4 regions of the Streptomyces sp. NPDC033221 genome follow, and region 1 is predicted to be linked to each of the others. Evidence: riboswitches for the same ligand, from Rfam matches in the RefSeq annotation. Region 1 holds a riboswitch; each other region holds the start of a gene.

What was found. A riboswitch is a leader RNA that binds a small molecule or an ion and turns the genes downstream of it on or off. The one in region 1 is predicted to bind cobalamin.
Region 2: another riboswitch for cobalamin. It lies ahead of cobN (cobaltochelatase subunit CobN); the one in region 1 lies ahead of ACZ53K_RS00135 (ribonucleoside-diphosphate reductase subunit alpha).
Region 3: another riboswitch for cobalamin. It lies ahead of ACZ53K_RS30385 (CoA-acylating methylmalonate-semialdehyde dehydrogenase); the one in region 1 lies ahead of ACZ53K_RS00135 (ribonucleoside-diphosphate reductase subunit alpha).
Region 4: another riboswitch for cobalamin. It lies ahead of metE (5-methyltetrahydropteroyltriglutamate--homocysteine S-methyltransferase); the one in region 1 lies ahead of ACZ53K_RS00135 (ribonucleoside-diphosphate reductase subunit alpha).

The regions. Positions count from the first base shown of each region.
Region 1 covers NZ_JBVIQN010000001.1:27,033-30,957, reverse strand. The annotation lists gene ACZ53K_RS00135 (ribonucleoside-diphosphate reductase subunit alpha) at 1-1,941, opposite strand, end outside; cobalamin riboswitch at 2,100-2,264, opposite strand; gene ACZ53K_RS00130 (TolB family protein) at 2,768-3,910, shown strand.
Region 2 covers NZ_JBVIQN010000008.1:249,235-253,159, forward strand. The annotation lists gene ACZ53K_RS13560 (precorrin-2 C(20)-methyltransferase) at 1-227, opposite strand, end outside; gene ACZ53K_RS13565 (precorrin-8X methylmutase) at 224-856, opposite strand; gene cobG (precorrin-3B synthase) at 876-2,270, opposite strand; cobalamin riboswitch at 2,318-2,465, shown strand; gene cobN (cobaltochelatase subunit CobN) at 2,504-3,925, shown strand, end outside.
Region 3 covers NZ_JBVIQN010000028.1:116,989-120,913, reverse strand. The annotation lists gene ACZ53K_RS30395 (short-chain fatty acyl-CoA regulator family protein) at 1-906, shown strand, start outside; gene ACZ53K_RS30390 (hypothetical protein) at 930-1,454, opposite strand; cobalamin riboswitch at 1,592-1,765, shown strand; gene ACZ53K_RS30385 (CoA-acylating methylmalonate-semialdehyde dehydrogenase) at 1,974-3,473, shown strand; gene ACZ53K_RS30380 (acyl-CoA dehydrogenase family protein) at 3,479-3,925, shown strand, end outside.
Region 4 covers NZ_JBVIQN010000052.1:21,648-25,572, reverse strand. The annotation lists gene ACZ53K_RS39295 (hypothetical protein) at 188-631, shown strand; gene ACZ53K_RS39290 (SDR family oxidoreductase) at 646-1,395, opposite strand; gene ACZ53K_RS39285 (cupin domain-containing protein) at 1,471-1,893, opposite strand; cobalamin riboswitch at 2,157-2,385, shown strand; gene metE (5-methyltetrahydropteroyltriglutamate--homocysteine S-methyltransferase) at 2,554-3,925, shown strand, end outside.

The DNA of each region.
Region 1 (3,925 bases):
CGAGACCTGCGGCTCGATGCACTCGTACACGCCCGCGATGGACGCGATGGTGGCGGTCGGCGCGATGGCCAGCAGCAGCGAGTTGCGCATGCCGGTCGCCGCGATACGGGCGCGCAGCGCCGTCCACCGGTCGGCCCAGCGCGGCTCGGCGTTCGGGTAGTGGTCCGGGTGCAGCACGCCGCGGGCCGTACGGGTCGCGGACCAGGCCGGGTGCGGGCCGTGCCGCTCGGCGAGGTCGGCGGACGCCTCGTACGCCGCGAGCATGATCCGCTCGGAGATGCGGGTGGACAGCTCCCGCGCCTCGGGCGAGTCGAAGCCCAGCCGCAGCCGGAAGAAGACGTCCTGGAGGCCCATCAGGCCCAGGCCCACCGGGCGCCAGCGGGAGTTGGAGGTGCCGGCCTGCTCGGTCGGGTAGAAGTTGATGTCCACCACGCGGTCGAGGAAGGTCACCGCGGTACGGACCGTGGCGTCCAGTCGCTCCCAGTCCATCTCACCGTTGTCGCCGAGGTGGGCGGCGAGGTTGACCGAGCCGAGGTTGCAGACGGCGGTCTCGCCGTCGTCCGTGACCTCCAGGATCTCGGTGCACAGGTTGGAGGAGTGCACGACCTTGCCGGGCTCGGCGGTCTGGTTGGCGGTGCGGTTGGCGGCGTCCTTGAAGGTCATCCAGCCGTTGCCGGTCTGCGCGAGGGTGCGCATCATCCGCGAGTACAGGACGCGGGCCGGGACCTGCTTGACGTAGCGGCCCTCGGCCTCCGCCGTGCGGTACGCGGCGTCGAACTCGTCGCCGTACAGGTCCACCAGCTCGGGCGCGTCGCTGGGGGAGAACAGCGACCAGTCGGCGTCGGCCTCGACGCGGCGCATGAACTCGTCGGGGATCCAGTGCGCGATGTTCAGGTTGTGGGTGCGCCGGGCCTCCTCGCCAGTGTTGTCGCGCAGCTCCAGGAACTCCTCCAGGTCCGCGTGCCAGGTCTCCAGGTAGACGCAGGCGGCGCCCTTGCGCCGGCCGCCCTGGTTCACGGCCGCGACCGAGGCGTCCAGGGTGCGCAGGAACGGCACGATGCCGTTGGAGTGGCCGTTGGTGCCGCGGATCAGCGAGCCGCGGGCCCGGATCCGGGAGTACGACAGGCCGATGCCGCCCGCGTGTTTCGACAGGCGCGCCACCTGGTGGTAGCGGTCGTAGATCGAGTCCAGCTCGTCCAGCGGGGAGTCCAGCAGGTAGCAGGAGGACATCTGCGGGTGCCGGGTGCCGGAGTTGAACAGCGTCGGCGAGGACGGCAGGTACGACAGGGTGCTGGTCAGGCGGTACAGCTCGGCGACGTCGGCCACGGCCCGCTCGCTGTGGTCCTCGGCCAGGCCGCAGGCCACGCGCAGCAGGAAGTGCTGCGGGGTCTCGATGACCTGGCGGGTGATCGGGTGGCGCAGCAGGTAGCGGGAGTGCAGGGTGCGCAGGCCGAAGTAGCCGAAGCGGTCGTCCGCGCCGTCCGCCAGGGAGTTTTCGACCAGCGCGTCCAGGCGGACCGCGTGGGTGCGTACGAACTCCGCCGTGCCGTCGGCGATCAGGCCCTCGCGGTGGCCGGTGGCGACGGAGGCGGAGAAGGCGACCGCCCCCTCCGCGGCCGCCTCCTCCGCGATGGCGCGGGTCAGCAGGCGGGCGGCCAGCTTGGAGTACTGCGGCTCGTCGCCGATCAGGCCGGCCGCGGCCTCCATGGCCAGCGAGCGCAGTTCGGCCTCGTCGGAGCCGGGGTGGCGGCCGCGCAGCGCGGCGGCGGCGATCTTGCCCGGGTCGGTGGCGGGCAGGTCGGCGGTGAGGTCGGTCAGCGTGCGCAGCAGGGCGGTGCCGGGGCCGTCCGTGGCCTGGCCGCCGGTGCCCTGCTGGGGCCGCGTGCCCTTCGCGGGCTGCACGACCTGCTCGGCTGCTGGCTCCGTTGGCGCGATGGTCACGTGCTGCTCTCCCTCACTCGGCGGGGGCCTGGGGAGGGCAGGAGGGCGCGTGCGGGCGTGCGGCACCCCCGGCACGGCAAGGGGCGCGCGGGCACACCGCGCAGCGTCCACCGGTCCAACCCGCGAGACCCGGACGTATCGACGACCGCGCCGGTCCTGGCGCGGGCGTACTGTGGGCAGGTCTTCGGACTCACGAGTGCGGTTTGCGCACTTCGTACACCGTTGCGGGACAGTTCCGGATTCGCACCGGATTCCCCTGCGACGACAGCGAGCACGAGCATACATCTTGTGCCGCCTCGTGCACCCACCCCCATATCTTGTGTCGCGTTGGCGCGGGGTTGTCCGGAGCCGTGGTATTCGGCGGCTGATCCGGGCGCGTTCCCAGGGGTGTTCGGGGGCCTACGGGAGGGTGACACGAGGCCGCCGTGGAGCCGTTTCCGGGGTGTTCCGGGGCCGTTCCCGGGCCGTTCGGGGCGGCGTGGACGGGGGTTGATGCAGGGGGCGTATTGGTGGCGCGGAATGTCCCTGATGCGTTGACCGGGGCTCCTGAAACGTATTGGCTCCTTGTTTGCTCCGTCGGCCGGCGGGGCGGGTGGGGGCCTTGTGCGAGGGGGGAAGCATGCGAAGAAGCGGTACGGCGTGTGGCGCCGGGCGAGTCGTGGGGCTGATGGCGGGAGCGTGCGTGGTGGCGGGGGTGCTGCCGGTGTCGTCGGCGGCCGCCGCGGGGCGGGCGGCTCCGGCCACCGAGCGGGTCAGCGTCGCCGCGGACGGGACGCAGGGAAACGGTTTTTCAGGAGATCCACGACTCAGTGCGAACGGGCGGTTCGTGGCATTCACCTCGGAAGCCACCAACCTGGGACCCGCGGACGCCAACGGCGAACAGGACGTCTACGTCAAGGATTTACGGACGGGAAAGGTCGACCTGGTCAGCGTCGCCAGTGACGGCACCCGCGGCGACGCCCTCTCCGGCTCGCCCGAGATCAGCGCCGACGGGCGGTATGTGGCCTTCTACTCCAGCGCGACGAACCTGGTCCCCGGCGACACCAACGGCGAGGGCGACGTCTTCGTCCACGACCGCCGCACCGGGCGCACCGTGAGCCCCACCGCGGGCGCCGGGAAGTCCCCGTACGGATACGGGGTCCAGAACTTCGCCCTCAGCGGCGACGGCCACCGCCTCGCTTTCGGCTCCCACCGCCCGGACCTGGTGCCCGGCGACACCAACGAACGCCTGGACATCTTCGTCCACGATGTGCAGGCGGGAACGGTGAAACGGGTGAGTGTGGCGAGCGACGGCACCCAGGCGAACGCCCCGTCCGCCTTCCCGTCGATCAGCGCCGACGGCCGCCGGGTGGCGTTCACCTCGAAGGCGACGAATCTCACCCCCGCCGGGCCCGGCTTCCGCCGCCCGCCGCCGCAGGACCCCCTGTACGTCCACGACCTGGCCACCGGGCGGACCAGGGCGGCGAGCCTGAGCACCACGGATGCCGTGGTCGGCGTGTCACCGTTCCCCCGGCTCAGCCCCGACGGCCGGTACGCGGTCTTCTCCGCCGTGGCCGACGACGTGGTGCCGGACGACACCAACGGCACGTACGACCTCTTCGCCCGCGACCTGGAACAGGGCACCACCCGGCTGCTGTCCCGCGCCCACGACGGTGCCCAGGGCAACGGCTGGTCCTCCGACGGGCGGCTCAGCGCCGACAACCGGCGGCTCTTCTTCACCTCCGCGGCCGCCAACCTGGTGCCCGGCGACACCAACGGCCAGGTGGACGGCTTCGTCCGCGACCTGCGGAGCGGACGGGTCGAACGGATCAACGTCGGCGTGGACGGCACCCAGTCGGCGTCCTGGACGAACATCGCCGCGCCCGACGCCACCGGACGGCTGGCGGCCTTCGACTCGCGCGACGACGGGCTGGTGCCCGGCGACACGAACGGGACGGGCGACGTGTTCGTCCGGCGGCTGGAGCACTGACGTACCGCGCGCTGA
Region 2 (3,925 bases), on a different contig from region 1:
GATTCTTCGTGGTGGTCCGGGCGGATGTGGCGCTCGGCGATCGAGCGGGCGATGGAGCGGCCGTGGCGGGCGCTGTGATACGCGATCACGTCGGCCGAGGAGATGACGTCGACGGCGCGCAGGGTCATCAGGTTCGGGTCGCCGGGGCCGAGGCCGACGCCGTACAGGCGTCCTGGGGCAGGGGAGGACTGCTCGGCTGTGCGGCCGGCGGTGTGCTGCTCGGTCACTCTTCCACGCTCGCTATCGCGTTGATCGCTGCCGCGGCCATGGCGCTGCCGCCGCGCCGCCCGCGTACCACCAGGTGTTCCAGGCCCGAGGGGTGCTGGGCCAGCGCGTCCTTCGACTCGGCCGCGCCGATGAAGCCGACCGGGATGCCGATGACGGCGGCCGGGCGGGGCGCGCCCTCCTCGATCATCTCCAGGAGGCGGAAGAGGGCGGTGGGGGCGTTGCCGACGGCGACCACCGCGCCGTCCAGGCGGTCGCGCCACAGTTCGAGGGCGGCGGCGCTGCGGGTGGTGCCCATGCGCTTGGCCAGGTCCGGTACGGACGGGTCGGCGAGGGTGCAGAGCACGTCGTTGCCGGCGGGGAGCCGCTTGCGGGTGACGCCGCTGGCGACCATGTTCGCGTCGCAGAGGATGGGGGCGCCGCCGCGCAGGGCCTCGCTCGCGCGGGCGACGACCTCGGGGGAGTACGCCAGGTCGCGTACGAGGTCGGTCATGCCGCAGGCGTGGATCATCCGGACCGCGACCCTGCTGACGTCGTCGGGCAGGTGCGCGAGGTCCGCCTCGGCGCGGATGGTGGCGAAGGACTGGCGGTAGATCTCCGCGCCGTCCTTCTCATAGTCGAACTCGCTCACTGTGCTTCGTTGCCCTCGGTCATGTTGTTGTGCGGTCGGTCGCGCGGGCCGACGCGACGGCGTCGGCGAGGCGGTCGGTGTCGGTCAGGGGGATGGTGGTCGCGTCGGGCGCTCCGTGCCGGGTGCCCCGTACGGACACCTCGTAGGCGTCGCCGGTGGCCACGACATCGACCCACTCGCCGTGCGGGTGGCCGCAGCGGCGGGCGCAGCCCGACCAGTGGACGGGCAGCAGCCCGGGACCGGCCTCGGGACCGCCGGTGCCGCCCTCGCGCAGGGTGGCCACCGCGTCCGCCCGTACGTCGGCCAGGGCTTTGGCGCAGCCGGGGCGGCCGGTGCAGGCGCCGAGGCCGTACCAGGGGGAGGCCGGGTCGGTGACCAGGCCGGCCGTGGCCAGTTCGCGCAGCCGGGCTCCGGCCGTCTCGGGAGACAGGCCGGGGACGACCACGCCGCGCCAGGGTGTCATACGCAGTTCGGCGGAGGCGGCGTGGGCCAGTTGCCGGAGCTGCGCGGTGGTGAGGCGGCCGAGGGGCGCGAGGAGGGAGAGGGCGTGGGTGCCGTCGGGGGAGACGGTCACTCCAGGGCGGGGTGGGGCGGGTGCTGTTGCCGAGGGCACCGGGGCCGTCGGGTACGGCTGCGAATCGGGCTCCTGGAGACGCGTACGCAGCAACGCGCGCACCGCCGCGGCGTCGTACCCGGGCGGCAGTTCCCGTACGCGCCAGGAGCCGTTGCCCGCCTCCTGGGCGACGGAGAGGAAGGCTTCTGCGGCGGCGAGGGCCGCGCGGGGCGCGTCGGGGCCGGGGAGCCGCAGTGCCTCGGTGTCGTCGCCGACGTGCAGCAGCGCCGTGCCGCCGGGTTCTGCGATCAACGTCACATCGCCGCCGAGCGCGGCCGTGTCGCCGCGGCCGTCGTCCAGCGCGAAGAGGAAGCGGCCGGACAGGGCGGGGGCCGTGTCGCTGGCGCACAGGAGAAGGTCCAGTTCACGGGCCCATTCCTGGACGGCGGCGCCGCCGTCCGCGCCTTGCCCGTCGAGTCCGGCGAGGGGGGAGGCGACGATGTTGCGTACGCGTTCGTGGCGGTCGGAGGGGAGCAGGCCGGCGGCGCGCAGCAGGTCGGCGAGGGGGGCGGCGCTGTCTTCGGCGAGGCCGCGCAGCTCCGCGTTGCCGCGGGAGGTGAGGGAGAGGTGGCCGTCGCCGTGGCGGTCCGCGGCGTCGGCCAGCATCTCGCACTGAGGGGGCGTCAGCAGGCCTGCGGGGAGCCGGAGTCGGGCCAGGGCGCCGTCGGCGGCGGAGTGCAGCCGCAGCGCTCCGGGGCAGGCGTCGCCGCGGTCCCGTACGCAGGCGGCACCGCTGTCCCGTACGAGGGATTCGTCCCGATGCGGGGGTATCGCGGGGGTGGGCGGCATGGCGGCGAGCATACCGACGATGGCCCGGGCGGTCCCCGCCCGCCATCCGGGCGCAGCCCTTACTATGCAGGTCGGTGGGTCAGCTGGCCCACCGGACGCCATCGACGGCGCCAAGGGAGGAAGCCCGGTGAGAATCCGGTGCGGTCCCGCCACTGTGAGCCCGGCCACCGCCGGGCGAGCCAGGAACTCCCGCCGTCCGTGAACACCGCCCGGGGCGCGGACCCCGAGGAAGGCCAGACGCCGCAATGATCCTGCTGCTGTCGACGTCCGACACCGACCTGCTCAGCGCCCGTGCGGCCGCCGGTCCCGTGCCGTACCGGCTCGCCAATCCCGCCCGCCTCGACCTCGCGGAGCTGCCCGCGCTCCTGGACGGCGCCGACCTGGTCGTCGTCCGTCTGCTGGGCGGGCTGCGCGCCTGGCAGGAGGGGCTGGACCAGCTCCTCGCGGCCGGCCAGACCCGGCCGGTCGTGGTGCTCACCGGCGAACAGGCACCGGACGCCCAGCTCATGGAGGCGTCCACCGTCCCCATCGGCATCGCGGCCGAGGCGCACGCCTACCTGGCGCACGGCGGCCCGGCCAACCTGGAGCAGCTGGCCCGCTTCCTGTCCGACACCGTGCTGCTGACCGGTCACGGCTTCGAGCCGCCCGCCGCCGCGCCCTCCTGGGGCCACCTGGAGCGCTCGAAGCACCTGGCGGCCGAGGCGCGTACCGGTGCGGAGGTCGTGGCCCGTACGGACGACACGGGTGCCGCGACCGGCCCGCTGGTCGCCGTGCTCTACTACCGCGCCCACCACATGAGCGGCAACACCGGCTTCGTCGAGTCGCTGTGCGAGCGGATCGAGGAGGCCGGCGGGCGGCCGTTGCCGCTGTTCGTCGCTTCGCTGCGGGCGCCCGAGCCGGAGCTGATCGAGGAGCTGCGCGCCGCCGACGCGATCGTGACGACCGTGCTGGCGGCGGGCGGCACCAAGCCCGCCGAGGCGTCGGCCGGCGGCGACGACGAGTCCTGGGACGCGGGCGCGCTGGCCGCGCTGGACGTGCCGATCCTCCAGGCCCTGTGCCTGACCGGGCCGCGCAGTGCCTGGGAGGAGAACGACGAGGGCCTGTCGCCGCTGGACGCGGCCAGCCAGATCGCGGTGCCCGAGTTCGACGGCCGCCTGATCACCGTCCCGTTCTCCTTCAAGGAGACCGACGAGGACGGCCTGCCGGTGTACGTCGCCGACCCCGAGCGCGCCGCCCGGGTCGCCGGCATCGCCGTACGCCACGCCCGGCTGCGCCACATCGCGCCCGCCGACAAACGTCTGGCGCTGGTGCTGTCCGCGTACCCGACCAAGCATTCGCGGATCGGCAACGCGGTGGGGCTGGACACTCCGGCGAGTGCCGTTGCGCTGCTGCGGCGGCTTCGGGAGGAGGGGTATGACTTCGGTGACGAGGCCGTGCCCGGTCTGGAGTCCGGTGTCGGTGACGAGCTGATCTACGCGCTGATCGAGGCCGGCGGCCACGACCAGGAGTGGCTCACCGAGGAGCAGCTCGCCCGCAACCCCGTCCGCATCCCCGCCGCCGATTACAAGCGCTGGTACGGCACGCTGCCGCAGGAGCTGCGCGAGCAGGTCGAGGAGCACTGGGGCCCGCCGCCCGGCGAGATGTTCGTGGACCGGAGCCGGAACCCG
Region 3 (3,925 bases), on a different contig from region 1:
GAACTGGGCATCCGCCCCGGCGAGGTGGGGCGCGCCCTGGCCGCCCGGCTCACCGGGCGGCACGGCGTCCGCCTCGTCGACACGCCCGACGGGCCGCTGCACCACTACGATCCGTCCGCCCGGGTGCTGCGCCTGTCGACGGGGCTGCGGCCCGGGCAGCGGGCCTTCCGCATGGCCACCCAGCTGGCGCTGCTGGAGGCCGGCGACGAACTGTCCCGGCCCGCGTCGGAGGATTTCGAGGAGGGCTCGACGGCCTGGTCGCTGGCCCGGATCGGCGTCGCCAACTACTTCGCGGCGGCGCTGGTGCTGCCGTACGGCCCGTTCCACGCCGCCGCCGAGGAGCTGCGGTACGACATCGAGCGGCTGACCGACCGCTTCGGCCTCGGGTACGAGACGGTGTGCCACCGGCTGAGCACCCTGCAACGCCCGCGCCGGCGCGGGGTGCCGTTCTCGTTCGTACGCGTCGACCGGGCCGGCAACATGTCCAAGCGGCAGTCCGCCACCGGCTTCCACTTCTCCCGGGCCGGCGGCACCTGCCCGCTGTGGAACGTCTACGAGGCGTTCACCGCCCCCAGCCGCATCCATGTGCAGATCGCGGCGATGCCGGACGGCCGCCGCTACCTGTGGACGGCCCGCACGGTCACTCGGCACCGCGGCGGCTGGGGCGACCCCGGCAAGACCTTCGCGATCGGCCTGGGCTGCGAGATCAGGCATGCGTCCCGGCTGGTCTATTCCGACGGCCTCGACCTGGACAACGCCGCGGCCGCCACCCCCATCGGCATGGGCTGCCGGGTCTGCGAACGGCTGGAGTGCCCGCAGCGCGCCGTACCGCCGCTCGGCCGGCCGCTGGCGATCGACGAGAACAGCAGCACGTTCGTGCCGTATCCGGTGCGGGAGACGCCGTAGCCGTACGCCCTCCCGCCCCTCCGCTACTGCTGCGGGGGAACCTGCGGGTAGCCGCTCGGCGTACCGGGCTGCTGGTGTGGACCGGGCTGCTGATACGGGCCCGGCTGCGGCGGGTAACCACCCGGCGCACCGAACTGCGCGTAAGGGCCGGGCTGCTGATAGGGGACGGGTGCGCCGGGGCAGCCGCCAGGCGGCGGACCGTTGCGCTTCTTCCGCTTCCGCACCAGCAGGATCGCCACGATCCCGCCGACGACCAGCAGGACGATGAGCGAGAAGGCCACGATGCCGAGGGCCGCGCGGTAGTTGCTGTTGTCTTCCTCCCGCTGCCAGCGGGCCCGGGTCTCGGCGCTCGGGGTCGGCTGCTCCTTCCCCTGGCCCTCGGGCGGCGTCTCAAGGGGGGCGTACTCCGGGCCGGCGGCGACGTTCCGGGTCATTGCCGCTCGGGCATCCCGTGCCTGGTCCGCCCCGGCGACCGGCGCGGCACCGAGGAGCAGCGCTCCCGCCAGCGCCGCGCCGCCCACCGCACGCAGCGTCCGAGTGAAGCTCATGTCCGTACATCCCTCCCGGCGATCCCGGACGCCACCCTACGCGCCGGATTTCCGGGCCCGGCCGCCAGGCACGGCCCCGAACTCCGCCCCCTTACACCCCTGACCCCCCTGGACTTACTAGGACGTCCAACTATATGTTCGTGAGGAAGGCCCGCGGTGCAGGGAAGCCGGTGCGAAACCGGCGCGGTCCCGCCACTGTGACCGGGGAGTGCGACGCCGAGCAACACGCCACTGACGAGCGCGAGGTCGGGAAGGCGGGCGGCGCGCGGTGATCCGGGAGCCAGGATACCGGCCGTGGGTGTTGTTCCGTGTTGTCCACGAGGATGGAGCAGACACGCATGGCACCGGTGCGTACCCACAGCCCAGGTGATCCGGCCCGGCCCGCGGCACCGCCCGCGCGCTGACGGTTCCACGCCTTTCGCGTCCCACGGCCCCGCCCCTCGGTCCGCGCGCCATCCGCGCCGCCCGGGTGCCCGGCCGTGCCATCCCCGGATCTCACCTGACGAGAGCAGGCCTTTCATGGTCCGAGAACTGACCCACTTCATCGGCGGCGAGCACGTACCGGGAACCTCGGGTGCCTACGGCGATGTGTACGACCCCAACACCGGCACCGTGCAGGCCCGGGTCCCGCTCGCGGACCGGGCCGGGACGACGGCCGCGATCGCCGACACCGCGGCGGCCCAGCCGGAGTGGGGCGAGTGGAACCCGCAGCGGCGCGCCCGCGTGCTGCTCACCTTCCTGCGCCTGGTCGAGGGTGAGCGGGACGCGCTGGCCCGCCTGCTGTCGAGCGAGCACGGCAAGACGGTCCCGGACGCGCACGGCGACCTCCAGCGCGGCCTGGAGGTCGTGGAGTTCGCGGCCGGCATCCCGCACCTGCTCAAGGGCGAGTTCACCGACAACGCCGGGACCGGCATCGACGTGCACTCGCTGCGCCGTCCGATCGGGGTGGTGGCCGGGATCACCCCGTTCAACTTCCCGGCGATGATCCCGCTGTGGAAGGCCGCACCGGCCATCGCCTGCGGGAACGCGTTCATCCTCAAGCCGTCCGAGCGGGCTCCTTCGGTGCCGCTGCGGCTGGCCGAACTGTTCCTGGAGGCGGGGCTGCCGCCGGGCATCCTCAACGTCGTGCACGGCGGCAAGGAGTCGGTGGACACGCTGCTGGAGGACCCGCGCGTCGAGGCGCTCGGCTTCGTCGGCTCGACGCCCGTCGCCGCGCACATCTACGCGACCGCCGCGGCGCACGGCAAGCGCGCCCAGTGCTTCGGCGGCGCCAAGAACCACCTGATCGTGATGCCGGACGCCGACCTCGACCAGGTGGTGGACGCGCTGCTCGGCGCCGGGTACGGGTCGGCGGGCGAGCGCTGCATGGCGATCTCGGTCGCCGTACCGGTGGGCGAGGAGACCGCCGACGCGCTGGTGGCGCGGCTCAAGGAGCGGGTCGGCACGCTGCGCATCGGGCGCTCCGACGACCCGCACGCCGACTTCGGGCCGCTGGTGAGCCGCGACGCGCTGGGCCGGGTCCGCGCCTACGTGGACCTCGGCGTCACCGAAGGCGCCGACCTGGTCGTCGACGGGCGGGACTTCACGCTGCCCGGCCACGAGAACGGCTTCTTCGCGGGCGCGTCGCTCTTCGACCGGGTCACCCCGGACATGCGGATCTACCAGGAGGAGATCTTCGGCCCGGTGCTGTCGGTGGTACGGGCGGCGGACTACGAGGAGGCGCTGCGGCTGCCCACGGAGCACCCGTACGGCAACGGCGTGGCCATCTTCACCCGGGACGGGGACACCGCGCGGGACTTCAGCCGCCGGGTGAACACCGGCATGATCGGTGTGAACGTGCCGATCCCGGTGCCCGTGGCGTACCACACCTTCGGCGGCTGGAAGCGGTCCGGCTTCGGCGACCTGAACCAGCACGGCCCGGACGCGATCCGCTTCTACACCCGTACCAAGACCGTCACCTCGCGCTGGCCCTCCGGGGTCAAGGAGGGCGCGAGCTTCACCATCCCGACGATGGGCTGATCGCGATGAGCGTCATGACCACCGCCACCACGGCTGCCTCGCTGACCTCACTCACCGCGGACCAGCTCGCCATCGTCGAGACGACACTGGACTTCGCACAGGAGCACATCGCGCCGCACGCCGTGGCCTGGGACCAAAACAAGCACTTCCCCGTGGACGTGCTGCGCAAGGCCGCCGGGCTCGGGCTCGGCGGGATCTACGTACGGGAGGAGCACGGCGGCTCCGCGCTCAGCCGCGCGGACGGCGTGCTGGTCTTCGAAGTGCTGGCCACCGCCTGCCCGTCCATCGCGGGCTATCTCTCCATCCACAACATGGTCGCCTGGATGATCGACCGGTACGGCGACGACGCACAGCGCACCCGCTGGCTGCCGGGCCTGTGCTCGATGGCCGACCTGGGCAGCTACTGCCTGACCGAGCCGGGTGCCGGATCGGACGCGGCGGCGCTGCGCACG
Region 4 (3,925 bases), on a different contig from region 1:
GCGGTGTGAAGGGTCATGTGGCGGAGCCACCTGTCCCTTTGCGCCGTGCGGCGAGGGTGCGTGCCTGGGGGCACCTCCCAGCGGTAGCTGGGGGAGTCGCGACGCCGCGGAGATCCATCAGAAGCGCCCTAGATCCGACAGAGCACGCACCGCCGGCGGGACGAAGTGGAACGGGGAGAGGCGACAGGTGCGCACGGCACGAAGACGAGTGGCATGGGCCGGGCTCGGGGTGGCCGCGGGGCTGGGGGCGGGCTGGTGGGCGCTCGGCGGGGAGACGCCGCTGGTCAGCACCACGGATCAGGCCCTTCAGCGGAAGCTGGACGCGGCGGTGGAGGGCGCCCCGGCGCCGCTGGCGGAGCTGACCGGTTTCTCATGGGATCAGGTCCGGGTGTTCGACTACGGCACCGATGACGGCGAGATCTCCGATGCCGTGGGCGACCCCGTCGAATGGGAGGCCGCCGCCACGTCGTACACGGGCCCTTCGCTGTGGGTGTTCAGCAAGGGCGGAGAAGCGGTGCGGGCCGTGCAGCTCGACGCCAACGCGCCGACCAACGGCAAAGGCGGGAGCTGGTCGAAGAGCGTGCGGATATCAGGAGGGCCCGACCACAATGTCGTGACGTTGACTGAATAGCCCCGCGGCCGTATTCAGGAGGAAGTCCGCAGCCAGTCGTCGAAGCGGGTGGTGGCCAGCCGGGCGCTGCCTTCGTCGGGGACGAGGCTGCGTTCGGTGAGTTCGGAGCCGAAGTACAGGGCGTGCGGGTCGGCGACGACCGTGCGCGGATCGTTCCACGCGCGCAGTGCCCGGGCGATGAGTTCGTCGAAGCGGGTCACTTCGGGCCCGGCCACCTCGGTGACGCCTTTCAGCGGGGCGTCCACCGCGGCCCTGGTCACCGCCTCGGCGACGTCTTCGGCCGCCATCGGCTGGAAAAGCACCTGCGGTACGCGCACGGTGTCGCCGTCGGTGGCGGTGTCGGCGATGCCCCGGACGAATTCGAAGAACTGCGTCGCCCGGACGATCGAATAGGGAATCGGCCCCTGCTTGATCAGGCGTTCCTGAGCCACCTTCGCCCGGAAATAGCCGTTGTCGGGCAGGCCTTCGATGCCGACGATCGACAGCGCCAGGTGGTGCGTCACGCCCGCCGCAGCTTCGGCGGCCAGCAGGTTGCGGGTGGAGGTGGTGAAGAACTCCCGCACCGCCGACTCCTCGAAGGAGGGCGAGTTGGCGACGTCCACGACCACCTGGGCCCCGGCCAGCGCGTAGCCGAGGCCCTCGCCGGTCAGGGTGTTGACACCCGTGCCGGGTGCCGCGGGCACCGCCTCGTGTCCGCGCTCGTTCAGCTTGGCGACCACTTTGCTGCCGATGAGGCCGGTGCCTCCGATGACCACGATCTTCACTTCGCGTACTCCTTGCGCTGGAGGCGACTGAAGGCAACTGAAGATGTTCGAAGAGGCCTGGACGGCGGGAACGCGTCAGGGCTGCCGGGACGCGCGCAGGTGGGCGCGCCGCTTCAGTTCGTCATCGTCGACCAGGACGAGCATGGGCTGTCCCGGCACGCAGAGCATGGTGACGACGAAGCGCAGGCGCGTGTCGCTGCGGGCGTTGCCGTCCTGGTAGTGGATGACGTCGCCGCCGGGCTCCCAGAACGCTTCCCCGGCACGGACGATGCGCTCCGGCTCGCCTTCCAGCTCGAAGCGCATCTCGCCCTCCAGCACATAGCCGAAGGCCGGCCCGGGGTGGCGGTGCGGCGGGGCGCCCCGGTCGCCGGGCGGATATTCGATCTCGACGGTCGACACGTGCGCGCCCTCCGGGATGGCGGGCGGGGCGACCTCCTGCAGCACGGTGAGCGCGGTCTTCCATGCCTCCGAGTGCGGGTGCTCGTGGGTGCCGGGCATGGCGGGTCCTCCTCCTGCGGTGCCGGTGGCGCGGTGCCGGCCCCGTGTAAGGCGGCGGACTCCGGTGGACGGTCCGGGCGGTGCACGGTACGGCCGGGAAGGGTTCCATTGTTCAGAGCCCCGGCATGCGCGGTGAGCGCCGATCCGGACACATCCGGGACGCGGTACGGGAGCGTCCGGGGGGGGGGCGGCCCGTGCCCCGCGCGTCTCATCTCCCGTACCACCATGTGAACAGGGGTGTCCGTACGGGGTGCGCGCGATCTACGCTGTCCGGTGCAGCTGGTTCGCCCTGCCCGCCAGGCAGACGCGTCGCAAGAGGGAACCCGGTGGGAATCCGGGACTGCCCCGCAGCGGTGAGCGGGAACGACCGCCGTCATACGCACTGGATCCGGGCCGCGGATCCGGGAAGCGACGGCCAGTAGGTGCCCGCCGGACGATGATCCGGCAGGCGCGCCCGCGAGTCCGAAGACCTGCCCGTTGCCCGCGCGCGTCCATACGTGCGCGGACACCTCCGGTGACCTTCGAGGGCGGGTCGGCGTGTCATGGCAGGCGGGCATGGGTGTCATCGGACGCTCCACGGCTCGCCCGGCGCGTCATTCCTTCGCGTTCTCGTCCCGTCACCGGGGCTCGGAGAAGATCACGCTCGCGAAGGAGAGTTCCGTGACAGCGAAGCCCGCAGCCGCGGCAGCACGGGCCACCGTGTACGGCTACCCCCGCCAGGGACGGCACCGGGAACTGAAGAAGGCCGTCGAGGGGTACTGGAAGGGCCGCGTCACCGCGGACGCCCTCCAGGAGACCGCGCGGGACCTGCGCCGGTCGAACTGGCAGCAGCTGGCCGACGCCGGCCTCCACGAGGTACCGACCGGTGACTTCTCGTACTACGACCACGTGCTGGACACCAGCGTCATGGTCGGTGCCGTCCCGGAACGGCACCGCGCCGCCGACGCGGCCGACGCCCTGGACGGGTACTTCGCGATGGCGCGCGGCACGCAGGACGTGGCGCCGCTGGAGATGACCAAGTGGTTCGACACCAACTACCACTACCTGGTGCCCGAGCTGGGCCCCGACACCGTCTTCACCACCGACTCCGCCAAGCAGGTCGGCGAGGTACGGGAGGCGCTCGCGCTCGGCCACACGCCGCGCCCGGTCCTGGTCGGCCCGGTCACCTACCTGCTGCTGTCCAAGCCCGCTCCCGGCGTCGCCGCCGACTTCGACCCGCTGACGCTGCTCGACCGGCTCCTGCCCGTCTACTCGGAAGTCCTGGCCGACCTCCGCGCGGCCGGTGCCGCGTGGGTGCAGTTCGACGAGCCCGCCCTGGTGCAGGACCGCACCCCGGCCGAACTCAACGCGGCGGAACGCGCCTACCGTGACCTCGGCGCCCTCACCGACCGCCCGAAGCTGCTGGTCGCCTCGTACTTCGACCAGCTCGGCGAGGCGCTGCCGGTGCTCGCCAAGGCCCCGGTCGACGGGCTGGCGCTGGACTTCACCGAGGCCGCCGCGGCCAATCTGGACGCGCTCGCCGCCGTCGGCGGTCTGCCCGGCAAGCGGCTGGTCGCCGGTGTCGTCAACGGCCGCAACATCTGGATCAACGATTACGAGAAGTCGCTGGCCACGCTCGGTACGCTGCTGGGCCTGGCCGACCGGGTCGACGTGGCCGCCTCCTGCTCCCTGCTGCACGTCCCGCTCGACGTCACCGCCGAGCGCGACATCGACCCGCAGGTGCTGCGCTGGCTCGCGTTCGCCCGGCAGAAGAGCACCGAGATCGCCACGCTCGCCCGCGGTCTCGCGCAGGGCACCCACGCGATCGCCGCGGAACTGGCCGCCAACCGCGCGAACCTGGCGTCCCGGTCCGGTTCCGCGATCACCCACGATCCCGCCGTACGGGCCCGTACCGCCGCCGTCACCGACGCCGACGGCCGCCGTTCGGCACCGTACGCCGAGCGGACCACCGCCCAGCGGGCCCACCTGGGCCTGCCCCTGCTGCCGACCACCACCATCGGCTCCTTCCCGCAGACCGCCGAACTGCGCACCG